Regions from separate parts of the Streptomyces sp. NBC_01716 genome, predicted to be linked through region 1. Evidence: riboswitches for the same ligand, from Rfam matches in the RefSeq annotation. Region 1 holds a riboswitch; each other region holds the start of a gene.
What was found. Region 1 has a riboswitch for cyclic di-AMP ahead of OIE74_RS23710 (transglycosylase family protein). Riboswitches for the same ligand answer to the same signal wherever they lie in the genome.
Positions count from the first base shown of each region.

Region 2: linked by a shared signal. The riboswitch ahead of OIE74_RS34575 (C40 family peptidase) and the one ahead of OIE74_RS23710 (transglycosylase family protein) in region 1 are both predicted to bind cyclic di-AMP.
Region 3: linked by a shared signal. The riboswitch ahead of OIE74_RS08555 (LysM peptidoglycan-binding domain-containing protein) and the one ahead of OIE74_RS23710 (transglycosylase family protein) in region 1 are both predicted to bind cyclic di-AMP.
Region 4: linked by a shared signal. The riboswitch ahead of OIE74_RS20465 (M23 family metallopeptidase) and the one ahead of OIE74_RS23710 (transglycosylase family protein) in region 1 are both predicted to bind cyclic di-AMP.

Region 1 covers NZ_CP109181.1:5,364,255-5,367,644, reverse strand. The annotation lists gene eno (phosphopyruvate hydratase) at 1-390, opposite strand, end outside; gene OIE74_RS23710 (transglycosylase family protein) at 673-1,383, opposite strand; cyclic di-AMP (ydaO/yuaA leader) riboswitch at 1,387-1,561, opposite strand; gene OIE74_RS23705 (transglycosylase family protein) at 1,820-2,752, opposite strand; gene OIE74_RS23700 (cytochrome P450 family protein) at 2,893-3,390, opposite strand, start outside.
Region 2 covers NZ_CP109181.1:7,725,151-7,728,540, forward strand. The annotation lists gene OIE74_RS34565 (8-amino-7-oxononanoate synthase) at 1-683, shown strand, start outside; gene OIE74_RS34570 (ATP-binding protein) at 928-1,359, shown strand; gene OIE74_RS34575 (C40 family peptidase) at 1,392-1,862, opposite strand; cyclic di-AMP (ydaO/yuaA leader) riboswitch at 1,866-2,031, opposite strand; gene OIE74_RS34580 (hypothetical protein) at 2,406-2,714, opposite strand; gene OIE74_RS34585 (ATP-dependent Clp protease proteolytic subunit) at 2,722-3,357, opposite strand.
Region 3 covers NZ_CP109181.1:1,992,821-1,996,210, forward strand. The annotation lists gene secD (protein translocase subunit SecD) at 1-787, shown strand, start outside; gene OIE74_RS08555 (LysM peptidoglycan-binding domain-containing protein) at 1,039-1,782, opposite strand; cyclic di-AMP (ydaO/yuaA leader) riboswitch at 1,787-1,952, opposite strand; gene OIE74_RS08560 (ScbR family autoregulator-binding transcription factor) at 2,781-3,390, shown strand, end outside.
Region 4 covers NZ_CP109181.1:4,671,123-4,674,512, reverse strand. The annotation lists gene OIE74_RS20470 (PrsW family intramembrane metalloprotease) at 1-723, shown strand, start outside; gene OIE74_RS20465 (M23 family metallopeptidase) at 749-1,813, opposite strand; cyclic di-AMP (ydaO/yuaA leader) riboswitch at 1,825-1,979, opposite strand; gene OIE74_RS20460 (PP2C family protein-serine/threonine phosphatase) at 2,232-3,320, opposite strand.

The sequences.
Region 1 (3,390 bases):
CAGGTCCGAGGCCTCGGAGGCGGCGTGCGCCACGGCCAGGGAGACACCGAGGATGGCGTTGGCGCCGAGCGAGGACTTGTCGGGGGTGGCGTCCAGGTCGAACATCGCCTGGTCGATCAGGCGCTGCTCGGTGGCGTCGTAGCCGACGAGCTCCGGGCCGATCTGCTCGATGACGGCGAGGACGGCCTTCTCGACGCCCTTGCCCTGGTAGCGGTTCTGGTCACCGTCGCGGAGCTCAAGGGCCTCGAACGCACCGGTGGACGCACCGGAGGGGACAGCAGCACGGCCGGTGCTGCCGTCGTCGAGGCCGACCTCGACCTCGACCGTTGGGTTGCCTCGGGAGTCAAGGATTTCCCGGGCTACGACGACGTCGATGGACGGCACGAGCATCTCCTTCTGGGATGTGACGCGTGGAGTGCAGGGCCTCATGGGTGCCGGGCCTCGTCGGCCTTGCGTTGGCCTTGCGGCATGAGCCTAACCGGCTCCCGGTCGGCGGTCGGCAGATGCCCGCCCGCTGGGACGAAAAGAGTCCGCGATGCCCGTTCAGGCACGAATGTCCAGAGGTTGGGCCGAGCCCTTCCGAAGCCCCGGGCCGGAGACCGTCCGAAGCCCCCGGCCCGGCGCGTCCGGGGGGAGTGAGGCGCGCCGGGCCGGGGTTCAGGGGGGAAAGGGTCAGCTCAGGTGGAGCTGCTGACCCGGGAAGATCACGTCGGCGTCCTCGACGATGTCCTTGTTGAGCTTGAAGAGCTTCTTCCAGCCGCCTTCGACCTTCTTGGTCTCGGCGATCTTGGAGAGCGAGTCGCCGGGCTTGACCTTGTACTCGCCGTCGCCCTTCTTGACCGGGCCGCGCGTCTCGGTGCGCGAGGCGGGCTGCTCCTGTGTCGCGCGCGGGGCGGACTGCTTCTTCGGGGCGGCCTGGGGGGGCTGCTCGGTCTGCTCGGGGGCGGCCTGCTGCTGGCCGGAGTCGCCGGAGCCGGAGCCGGCCGAGCCCGCGTCGTTCGACGCGTTGGACAGGCCCACGCCACAGCTCGGCCAGGCACCCTTGCCCTGGCCCGCCAGGACCTTCTCGGCGATCTGTATCTGCTGGGACTTCGAGGCCTGGTCGGCGCTGGACGCGAACGCGGTGCCGCCGTACGCGGCCCAGGTGGAGGCGGAGAACTGGAGCCCGCCGAAGTAGCCGTTGCCGGTGTTGATCGACCAGTTGCCGCCGGACTCGCACTGGGCGACGGCGTCCCACTCGGAGGTGGTGGCCGCGGAGGCGGCGGTGGCGCCGATCAGCGGGACCGCGACGGCGGCACCGGTGATGCCGGCGAGCGTGGCGTAACGAACGGTCCTGGAGGGACGACGGTGCTTGCCCTTGCCGGACGCGCTGGAAAACAGCATGCGAGATCTCCTCACCGACGCCTGCGAGGTGAGCTGTCGGGTTCGGGCCAAGTGAGTTGCCCGGCCGTGCGACCCGGGAACGTCTGCACGTCCCCTCGCACACGGCTGCACCCCGAGCCGGCCGTACTGGCCGGCACTTACCTGGGTCCCCCGCTCCTGCCTTCGGCGCGTGAAGCGACGAGTACTCCCCCCGACCGACGGCAGGACTCGGCGTGACGGTCGACGGTGCCCGCGGTGCGAGCGGTTCAGACCGTAAACACAGACATCCCGGATGTTCAAAGAAGGAACATCCGGGATGATTCGCCCATCCCGCCCCGAGGAAACCTCTGTTTACGCAGGTCGGAACGGAAAGGGGGCGAGTTGCCGGGCAGACCGCATCAGTTGGGGCGAAGAGACGCTTGTCTCACTTGCTCAGATGCGGACATAGCCCGCTTAACTACCCCTGATTCGCGGTCAGATCGAGCTTCTGGCCCGGCAGGATGAGGTCCGCGTCGGAGCCCACGACCTCGCGGTTCGCCTGGTAGAGCGCGGCCCAGCCGCCCTCCACCTTCGCCTCGTCGGCGATGGCCCACAGATTGTCGCCCGCGCGGACGGTGTACGAGCCGTCCGCGACGTCGTCGGCGCGTGTCGAACTGTCACCCCGTGAGGCATGACGGCCACTTTCGCGCTCTTCGTCCGTCTTGCCTTCCTCGCCGGCTTCGGCTTCCCCGGCAGGCTTGCCCGCCTCGGGGGCCGCCTCGCCGCGGTGCTTGCCCTTCCCCGCGTCGGCGGTGCTGGGCTCCGAACTCGGCTCGGCACCCTGCTCCTCGGCCTCGGACGCGGAGTCGCGGCCGAACTGCCCGGACGACGGGGTCGACTCGGGAGCGGGAGGCAGCTCGGCCGTCTCGCTCGGCTCGGGCTCCGGGGAGGTCTCCTGCTGCTGGGTGGACTCTCCGGAGGACCCGTTGCCCTGAGCCTTGTCCGCTTCACCGTCGGCGCCCGCGTCCGTACCCGGCTCCGCCGTGAGCCCGGTGACCAGCGCGCAGGTCGGCCACGCGCTCGGCCCCTGCGCTTCGAGGATCTTCTCGGCGACGGCTATCTGCTGGGTGCGGCTGGCCTGGTCGGCGGTGGGGGCGTACGCCGTACCGCCGAAGTCGGCCCAGGTCTCCTGGGAGATCTGGAGGCCGCCGTAGTAGCCGTTGCCGAGGTCGGCGCTCCACATGCCGCCGCTCTCGCACTCGGCGACGCGGTCCCAGGTCGAGGCGTCCGCCGCACTGGCGCCGGTCGCGCCGAGCAGCGGGATGGCGATCGCCGAGCCTGTCACCCCTGCCGCGACGACAAGGGCGGGGGCCTGACGGGGCCGACGGTGCCGGCCGTTCCCGGAGCGCATGCGGTTGCCTTCCGTGAGACTGCTGGGACGTGAACCCCGGCATGTGACTGCCGGGACGATCGTGAACGTAGCCGTACTCGAACGTCTGTCACAAGTCGATGCAGCGTAGATCACGTGAAAGTCACAGTGTTGACGATCCGTCAGTCACCCACCGCTGTGAACTGCACCGGGAGCGTACGCAGTCCACGCATGATGAGCCCCCCACGCCACCTCAAATCGGACGGTTCGACCGCTAGCCGCAAGTCGGGCAGGCGGGTCAGAAGGGTGGCGAGCGCGGTCTGTCCCTCAAGCCGGGCGAGGGGCGCGCCGAGGCAGTAGTGGATGCCGTGGCCGTATCCGAGGTGTTTGTTGTCACTCCGCGCCAGATCGAGCCGGTCCGGGTCGGCGAACCGCGCAGGGTCCCGGTCGGCGGCGGCGAGTACGACGAGGACAGGGTCGCCCACCGCGACGCGCTGCCCGCCGAGTTCGACGGGCTCGGTGGCGTAGCGCCAGGTGGCGAGCTCCACCGGTCCGTCGTAGCGGAGCAGTTCCTCGACGCCGGTCGCGAGGAGTTCCTTCTCGCCTGCGTGGAGGGAGCGTTGAAGGCGCTCGCGCTGATCGGGGTTGCGAAGCAACGCGTACAGGCCATTTCCGACCAG
Region 2 (3,390 bases), 2.4 Mb from region 1:
CCCGGGCCCTGGCCGTCAGCGACTCGGTCTTCTCGGTGGACGGTGACGCGGCGCCGCTCGCGCGGCTGGCCGAGGTGTGCCGTACGCGGGGGGCCGCACTCCTCGTGGACGACGCGCACGGTCTCGGCGTCCTCGGCGACGGCGGCCGTGGCGCCGTCCACGCGGCGGGGCTGGCGGGCGACCCGGGGACGGTCGTCACGCTCACGCTCTCCAAGTCGCTGGGCAGCCAGGGCGGCGCGGTCCTCGGGCCGGCCCGGGTGATCGGCCAACTCGTCAATACGGCACGGTCGTTCATCTTCGACACCGGCCTCGCCCCGGCCGCCGCGGGCGCCGCGCTCGCGAGCCTGCGGCTGCTGCGCGAGGACCCCTCGCTGGCGGTCCGGGCGCGCGCGGTGGCGAACGCGCTGCACCGGGGGCTGACCGGGGCGGGGCTCACCGCCGTACGCCCGGACGCGGCCGTCGTCTCCGTCCGGGCGCCGTCTCCGGAGGCGGCCGTCCGGTGGGCCGCCGACTGCCGCGAGGCCGGTCTGGTGGTGGGCTGCTTCCGGCCGCCGTCCGTGCCGGACGGGATCTCCCGGATCAGGCTCACGGCCCGCGCCGACCTGACGGACGCTCAGGTCGACGGAGCCCTGGCGACGGTCATCGCGACGGCGCCCGCCGGGGCCGTGGCGCCGGAGTGCTGAGCACCCGTCAGGGCCGGGCACGTCGTCTGTCGGTCGCCGGGGCCGGGAACTTGAGCGCGCGTAAATACGGTCTCGCGTAGCAGGGTTCACCGCTTAGAGCGACAGACAGGGGCGTATCACGGCGGATCGCCCGTGCACCGGGCGCCGTTGATGGCAGTGTGGCGCGCAGCGCAATCCGGGGACGTACTCGCGGGCAACAGCCATAGGTCGGTCTGCGTCCCGGTGGGAAAGGGACAGCGTCGCCATGGCAGACCATCAGGAAGCATCCGTCACCCTGCCGAGCGATCCGGCCTCGGTGTCCGAGGCACGCAGATACGTCGCGCGCGTGCTCACCGAGTGGGGGCTGCCGAGCGATGCCGGCACCGCCGAAACGGTTCGCCTGATCATCTCGGAACTGGCCACCAACGCCGTGCAGCACACCCTCGGCACCTCACCGACCTTCACGATCGACGTCACCCTGCGGCGCGACGAGGAACTGCGCGTCGGCGTCACGGACAGTCACCCGCGCTGGCCGCAGCGCCTCCCCGCCGCGGTCCAGCAGGACAACGGCCGCGGCATGGTCATCATCCGGGCGCTGACCGCCGAGCACGGCGGCCGACTGGCCGTCACACCCACCGCGGACGGCGGCAAGACGGTCTGGATCGCCCTGCCGTGGACGGTTCGCGCCCCGGGCTGAGCGGGCCGCGCGTGTCCCCGGTGCGCCTGGGGTCAGCGGACCCGGCCGTACAGGACGCTCCTGGACCAGATGCGCTCCAGCCGCACCACCTGACCGCTCTTGGGCGAATGCCAGATCTTGCCGTGGCCGGCGTAGATCCCGACGTGGTAGACGCTCCCTCCGGAATGGAAGAAGACCAGATCGCCCTGCCTGCGGCCGGCGGCGGAGATGTGGTGCGTGCGGTTGTACTGCTGCTGCGCGGTGCGGGGAAGCGCCTTGCCGGCCTTCTTGTACGAGAAGAGGGTCAGCCCCGAGCAGTCGAACCGGTGCGGACCTGTCGCCCCGTAGGAGTACGGGGCGCCCTTCATGGAGGCCGCCACATCCAGCGCCTTCGCGGCGGCGGGCAGGGCGTGTGCTTCCGACACGGCGCCGGGCGCCAGCATCGTGCCGCCGACGGCGGCGAGGAGGACCGATGCGGTACCGGCCCGGGAGAGCAGCGACGGGACATGCGTCTGCGCGGACATGCGCAACCCTTCGTCAGCCGCCTGTGAAGGATGACCTGTCGGGTTCGGACAGGCGAAGATGTCCGGCCGCGATGCGGCTTCACCCCGAGGAGCTGTCCATGGTCGGACCGCCCCGAACTGCTCGGGTCCTCCACTCCTGCCGATCCACTCGTGTCGACCAGTCGTCCGGAGCGGCGGCAGGACTCGGCGTCCACCCGGACCGCCCCGCCGAGGTGGCGGGGGCTTGTCGTCCCAGGGATCTTGACGCGGCCTCAGCGCGAATCCGCGTTGAAACGGCCGGATGTGACTCTCGTCACTTATGGGCCATTTGGGTCGGTACGGCCGATTCGGTGAACGGCTCATATGACAGCTCACGCGCTGTACCTGCGGCGCAGCGAAGCGTTACGACCGGACGGCCGATCGTCCGTCGCAAGTCGCCGGTCCGATCACCACGGGCGGGTCGATACGCCGAACGTGCGGCCAAATCCCGTACGGACGCGTCCGAACGGGCAGGCCGGCGGTCGAAGTCCGTCGCGGGGCGGGGGTGCGGGGCGCGGGTCCGTATCAAGTCACCGGGCCGGGCGGCATGGTGACACGTCCGGCCCTGCGCTCCCCGTCGAGCACCCGGAGCGTGCGGTCCAGGGTCGGCGTGTGCAGCTCCGTCTCACCTCTCGCGTGCATCAGCGTCAGCGCGTCGCGCAGTTCGGCGGCCCCGGACACCAGGGCCTGTGCGGCGCGCAGCGCGCTGTACGTGTCGTCGGCGCGCGAGGGGTTGATCCGGCCGACCAGGTCGACGACCCGGAGATAGCTGTCGACGAAGTCGCCCTCGGCGCGGGTCAGCGCGGGCAGCGGCGGCAGTTCCGGTGGCAGCATCGGCGGTTCACCGGGGGGCGTTGAAGCTCAAGGACGACCTGCGATCCTGCGCGACCTGGTCCACCAGGCCGTACTCCTTGGCGCCCGTCGCGTCGAAGATCGTGTCCCGGTCGATGTCGGCGTCGATCCGCTCGGCGCTCTGTCCGGTGTGCCGTACCAGCGTCTCGGCCATCAGGGCGCGCAGCCGCAGCAACTCCTCCGCGTGGATGGCGAGATCGGACGGCTGGCCGCGTACGGGCTCCTCGATCCCCGGCTGCTGGAGAACGACACGCGCGCCGGGCAGCGCCATCCGCTTGCCCGGCGCTCCGGCGGCGAGCAGGACCGCGGCGGTGGACGCCGCCTGGCCGAGGCAGGTCGTCGCCACGTCGCAGCCGACGACCTGCATCGTGTCGTAGACGGCGGACATCGAGCTCAGCGAGCCGCCGGGAGAGTTGATGTAGAGCGCGATGTCCTGGCCGGGTGCCGCGTATTCGAGTTGCAGCAGCTGGGCGATCACATCGTTCGCGGCGGTGTCGTCCAGGGGGGTGCCGAGGAAGATGATCCGTCCTTCGAAGAGCTTGGAGTACGGATCGAGGGAGCGGGTCCCGGCGGAGGTCCGCTCGGTGAACTCCGGCAGGACGTAGCGGGCGGAAGGACGGTCCATGGTGTGCCTCTCCTCGCGTGCCGGACGCGGCTC
Region 3 (3,390 bases), 3.4 Mb from region 1:
CGTCGACACGGCTCGCACGGCCCTGGCCGACGCGGGCTTCGCCGATGCCGAGGTCACCACGGCGGGCCGGCAGGAGCTCTCGGTACGCACCGGGGACACGGGCGAGCGGGCCGAGGCGGCGATCCGCAGCGCCCTGAGCGAGGAGGGCGGACCGACGACGAAGGTACGGGACGACCTGATCGGCCCCAGCCTCGGTGATGAGCTGAGGCGCCACGCGCTGATCGCGCTGGGGATCGCCGTCGGGGTCCAACTCCTGTATCTGGCCGTGCGGTTCAGATGGTCCTTCGCGGTGGCGTCGGTAGCCGCGCTGGTGCACGACGTGGTGATCCTGATCGGGGTCTTCGCGTGGCTGGGCCGTCCCGTCGACGGGATCTTCCTCGCCGCGCTGCTCACCGTCATCGGTTACTCGGTGAACGACTCCGTGGTGGTCTTCGACCGGGTCCGTGAGCTGTGGGCGAGGGCACCCCGCGCTTCCCTGGTGCCGACCGCGCGAACAGCCGTACTGCAGACGGTGCCCAGAACCGTGAACACCGGCATGGGCGCGCTGTTCATCCTCACGGCGCTGGCGGTGCTCGGCGGGGACTCGCTCAGAGACTTCGCGCTGGCCCTGCTCATCGGTATCTGTGTGGGCACGTACTCGTCCGTGTTCACTGCCGTGCCGGTCGCGCTGGCGATGGAGGCGTCCCGCGAGGGGGGTCCGGGGGCGGCGCGGGGGCGGCGTGGCACGGGCCGTTCGCGACCGCTGCCGCGTCGCGGGCGCCCGGCGGACAACGGGGCGCGGGTGTGAGCGTGTGAAGGCCGCCGGCCGGGCCGCGTGTGCGGTCCGGCCGGCGGTCGGTGAGGTGACGGACGCCGCAGGGTCTAGGGCGTGTTTTAGAAGTAGCGTCGTCCGCCCATCGGGCGGGGCCCACGGCGTCTGGTGCGTGCGATCGCAAGGCGGAGGATCATCCTCGTACTGGACGTACTTGGATGACTCCGACAACGCGGCGAGCGTGCGTGCCAGGCGTCGTGGGCCAGACGGGACTTCTCAAACACGCCCTAGTACGGACCGTTGACGTTGTCGATGGAGCCGTAGCGGTCGGCCGCGTAGTTGCACGCCGCGGTGATGTTGGCGACCGGGTCGTAGCTGTCGGTCGACGTGCCGGGCACGTGGTACGCCTCGAACGTCGGGGCGATGACCTGGAGCAGGCCCTTCGACGGGGTGCCGGCCGCGGCGTTGGAGTCCCAGTTGTTGATGGCGCGGGGGTTACCACCGGACTCGCGCATGATGTTGCGGTGGATGCCGTCGTACGAGCCGGGTATGCCGTTCTGCGCCATGACGTCCAGCGCCTCCCGGATCCAGCCGTCGAGGTCGTTGGTGTAGGTCCTGGCGGCGGTCTCGACAGCCTCGGTGGCCTTGCTCTCCGACGCGGTCCCGGTCGACGCGGTCCCCTCGGTCTTGGCCTTCCCGGCGAGCTTCAGCTTCAGGCCGGGGTGGATGAGCGAGGGGTTCTCGCCGACAGCGGCGCGGTTGGTCTTGTAGAGCGCCTGCCAGCCACCGCTCACGGAGCGGGCCTTGGCGATCTTGGCCAGCGACTCGCCCTTGACGACGGTGTGGGTCACCTTCTGGACGGCGGTCGAGGCGGCCGGGGCCGTCTTGACGTGCTGCGGGGCGGGGGCCGCGCCCGCCGTGGTGGCGGTCACCAGGGGAAGGGCGAGTGCTGCGCCGCCCGTGCCGACCGCGATGAGGCGGCGGGCGAGCGGGCTGGTGCGGGTACGGCGGTGCTTACCCTCTGCGGGCATGACGAAATCCTCTCCGTCGCCTGCGAGGTGAGCTGTCGGGTTCGAGCGGGAGATGCCCGGCCGCGATAGTGCGCGACTTCACCCCAAGCCGGTCCGATGTAACGGATCGGCGACTTACCTGGGTCCCCCGCTCCTGCCGTCCATGAGTTGTTGGGTGCGGTTTCCGGACAGCGGCAGGATTCGGCGTTCCGCCCGGAATGACGAGAACGTAAGCGAGAAGGTCCGGGCGAAACAAGTCCTGAATTCACAGCGCCATGCCATTAACGGATCCGGCGCCGGTCAATTCGAATTCGGGCGAGGCGATTCAGGCCTCAACTTTCTTTTGCGGCAGGGGAGGTGGGGCGGGGCGGCGAGAAGCGCGGTCCTTCAAAGCTGTGACACACATCACGGGCTCTCGATGCAACCACTGAAACCCAACACCACCCAGAAAGGGACAAGTTAGGCTCGAAATACCCATAACGACCGCACCACAAAATGGACAAATGAGCTTTTTCCAATAGGGCGGGGCGGGGTGGTTTCCCGGCCCCGCGCCGGCCTGGTCATCCGGCCGGTCTGGGGGGAGCAGCCTGCTCGGCAGACGGCGTGCCCCCCGAGTCACGGCCGAATTGCTCGGGCAGCAGAGCCCTGAGCGCGGAATGTGCGGAACATTCGGAACGTACCGAACAAGCGTCCCCACCCTGGGAGTTGCTTTCAAGAGGCCCCGCGTCAGGGAATGGTCAGGTCCCGTCAGAATTCGGATTCCACCGCAACGGAGAACGCCGTCCTGGGTCCCGGCGACCCGGACGCCGACCGTCGCGAGACTCCGCGTGGGCCAGCATCATGGTTGCCTGCCGCGTGGTCTCGGACTGCTTCGGTGCTGGTCAACTGTGCCCAGTCGTCCGGCAAAGGTGTAGGTGGAGCCGTCCAGCTCCGTTATAAGATACGTACGAAGCGGTTTGTTTTTCAATACCTGTCGTCACAGCCCGACTACAAATCCATGCAAGGCAGGAGGGAGCCCGATGGCGCAGCAAGACCGTGCAATCCGGACCCGCCGGTCGATCCTCGAAGCGGCGGCGGCCGTCTTCGACGAGCGCGGCTACAACTCGGCCACCGTCGGCGAGATCCTCACGCGGGCGGGGGTGACCAAGGGCGCCCTGTACTTCCACTTCACCTCGAAGGAAGACCTCGCGCTCGGGGTCCTCGACGCCCAACTGGCGATCGGACCGTTCCCCGAGCAGAGCAGCAAACTACAGCTGCTCGTGGACCAGGGCATGGTCCTCGCACACCGGCTGCGCCACGACCCGCTGGTCAGAGCCAGTACGGGCCTGGCGCTCGACCAGGGCGCACTCGGCATCAACCGCGGCACACCGTTCGAGTCGTGGGTGGCGCAGAACGAGGACATGCTGCGCCAGGCGAAGGAGCAGGGCGAACTCCTGCCCCATGTGAACCTCAGGGAGACCGCCGAGCTGTTCACCGGCGCCTTCGCCGGCGTGCAGACGATGTCCCATGTCCTGTGCGACCGCGCGGATCTCGACCACCGGATCTCGGTGCTTCTCAACCATGTGCTGCCGAGCATCGCCGTGCCGGCGGTGCTGGCGAGGCTGGACATGGCGCCGGACCGGGGTGAGC
Region 4 (3,390 bases), 690 kb from region 1:
GGCAGCGCGTACGGCGAGGACCAGCAGATCGGCAACTCGGGGCTGCCCGCCATGACCGCGGCGACCTTCTTCGTACGCGTGGTGATGTCGCCGTTCGCGCACCCGCTCTTCACGGTCCTGACGGGCATCGGCTTCGGCATCGCCGCCCTCGCCACCAGCCGCCGGCGCGTCCGCCGCTGGCTGATGCCGATCGTCGGCCTCGTGCTCGCCATGGGCACGCACGCGCTGTGGAACGGCTCGTCGTCGCTGTTCGGCCCGTACGGCTTCTACGCGGTGTACGCGGCCTTCATGGTCCCCGCCTTCGCCCTGCTCACCTGGCTGGCGATCTGGACGCGGCAGCGCGAACTGCGCATGGTTTCGGCCGAGTTGCCCGCCTACGCGGCGGCGGGCTGGCTCGCCGAGACCGAGCCGCTCGCCCTGTCCTCGATGCGGGCGCGCTCGATGGCGCGCGATGTGGCGGGGCGCGCGTACGGGCCGAAGGCGGCCCGTACGGTCGGCGAGTACCAGGCGTTCGCGACCGCTCTGGCGTTCCTGCGCCACCGGGCCGGGCGCGGCACGGCTGGGCCCGACTTCGTCGAGCGCGAGCAGGAGTTGCTGCACCACATGTGGCAGCGCCGGGAAACGGCGTCGCCCGCGCTGACGTACGCGGCGCGGGCGACGGGGCGGGTGTGGTCTCCGCCGCCGTACATCGACTACGGCGGCTACAACCCGTACAGGAACTAGGGTCTGTCGTTTGGATCAGGCCGGATCAGGGCGTGAGTCCCTTGCCGCGCAGCCAGCTCATCGGGTCGATGCCGCTGCCGCCCGGGGTGTGCACCTCCAGGTGCAGGTGGGGGCCGGTGACGTTGCCGGTGGCTCCCACGCGTCCGATGGTCTCGCCGGTGGTGACCTTCTGGCCCGCGCCGACGGTCATCGAGGACAGGTGGGCGTACCAGATCTCCGTACCGTCTTCGAGCTCCAGCACCACGCGGTAGCCGTACGAGCCGGACCAGCCGGCCGACTTGACGGTCCCGCCGTGGACGGCCTTGGTGGGCGTGCCCGTGGGGGCTGCGAAGTCCAGGCCGGTGTGCTGGCCGGAGGACCACATGGAGCCGGCCTGGCCGAAGGTGGAGGTGAGCGTGTAGGAGGAGGTGGGGAGCGAGAAGCTGGCGGCCAGCTTCTCCAGGCGCTCCTGCTCGGCCTTGCGTTCGGCCTCTTCCTTCGCCTTGCGCTTCGCCTCGGCGGCCTTCTTCTCCGCGTCGGTCTGCTGCTTCTCGGCCTCTGCCGCCGCCTTCTCCGCGGCGGCCTTCTCGGCGCTCGCCTTCTGGGCGGCGTCGGCCTCGGCCTGCTGCTGCTCCGCCTGCTGGAGGATGCGGGCGCGCAGTGCCTCGCCGGAGTCGGTGGTGCCCTGCTGGGCGTCCGCGACGGTGAGGCCCGCCGTGGTCAGCGGGGAGGGCGTCTCGTCGGTCTTCTTGTCGCCGTCGGACATGAAAGACCCGACACCGGGAAGGGACTTGGCGTCGGGGAGATTGTCCGAGAGCGCGTCGGGAAGTGATATCGAAACCGGCGGCTTGTCCTGCGCGGAGGCGATGCCTCCGGCGCCGACAGCGGCGATGACACCCACTCCGAGGACCGTGGAGCTGCGGGCCAGCGCGTTGCGCTGCTTGGCGACACGGTGCTTGCCGCGTACGGGACGGACGGACTCCGCGGTGGGATTCCATTCCTCCCAGTCCCTGTTGGCCTCGCCGTCGGCGAGATCGGTGCCGGCGAGCCGGCTCCCGGGGCCGAAATGGGCCGGGACGGAGGCTTCGGGAGCAGGCCTGTTGGACGCCACTGGGGCGCTCTCCTTTCCTTCCTTCTCGCCTACCGGGTTAGCTGACGGGTTCGGAGCAGGAAGGTCTCCTACGAGCGTTTCTCGCCGCACGAGGCAGCAAGAGGCGCCCGATTCACCCCAATTGGTGGTTCCCCGGTTTCCTTGCGGAATTCGGCGCGTGCGCACGGTGCCGTCTCTTTCGACGGCTGGGACAACCGCGCTGCGTTATCGAACGTTAATAGACGACGGGGGCTTATTCCAAGCTGTTCCCGGTGATCGTTAGCGAGCACGGCGGGGATCAACCGGGACACAAGCAGGCGCAATCGGGCGAGTTGATCGGCATTCGGACCGTGTGCGATCACACACTCGAACTGACGGTGCGTCAAATGTTATGCGGAGTGGTGTGTCTCAACTACGCAGCGTGGCGGGGGAGATGACATCACGGCACGACCGGCATCGTCCGGCGCCGCTCCGGCTGCCGCGGGGTGGGCCGGCTGATGGCCAGCAGCGCCATGTCGTCCGTACTGCCGCCGCCGGTGTGCAGCCATACGTCCCCGACGATCGCCTCCAGCAGATCGTCGGGACCGGGAAAGATCCGCCCCGCGAGCTGTCCGCCCGGGTCGTAGAAGACGCCCTCAGCGTTGCGCGCCTCGGAGAGCCCGTCCGTGTAGAGGAGCAGCGTCGCCCCTGGCCGGTACGGGACCTCCTCCGCGCGGTCCGGCCACGTCCCCAGCTCGCCCATCCCGAGCGGCAGCGCCGGATCGGTGGGGGCCAGCACGGTCAGCGCGCCGTCGGGGCCGAGCAGCAGCGGCTCAGGGTGCCCGCGGTTCAGTACGCGCACTATGCCCTCGGAATGCGGGACCTCCGCCAGTACGGCGGTGGTGAAGCCCTCGAACAGATCGATCCCGCTGCGCCGCGTGCCTTCGCGCGCCAGCGCACGCTCCAGCCGCCGCGCGACCCCTTCGAGCGTCGTCTCCTGCTCGGCGGCCTCCCGGAAGGCGCCGATGATGACGGCCACGGTCTCGACCGCGCCCATGCCCTTGCCGCGTACGTCGCCGACCACCACCCGTACCCCGTACTCCGTGTCCTGGACGGCGAACAGGTCGCCGCCGATGTACGCGCCCTCCTCGGCGGCCTCGTAGCGCGCGGCGACGTGCAGCCCGCCGATCCGGGCCTCGGGTGTCGGCAGGACGGCGCGCTGGGCGGCCTCGGCGATCACCCGCGCCGAGGCCAGGCGTTCACCGCTGCGGCGTACGACACCGTTGATGGCCAGCGCGAGGACGGAGACGGTGAAGACGGTCAGCGATTCGGTGATCGTGTCGGCCCCGCTTGAGGAGCTGCCGAAGTAACGCAGTCCGACGACGGCGCCGACGGACAGAAGGCCGATCAAGAGAGTGCGCATGAACGAGAAGAAGGGGGCGGCGACCAACGGCGCCGCCGAGAAGAACGGAGAGGCGGTGAAGGCGGTCGGGGTCGCCTGGTCCAGGATGATCCCCGCCACGATGATCAGACCGGGCAGCAACTCCAGGACCGGATGCGCCGGCCGGGAGGCGAGCCGGCCGCGTCCGCGCTTTGGCGGCCGGGGGTCTTCGGGGCCG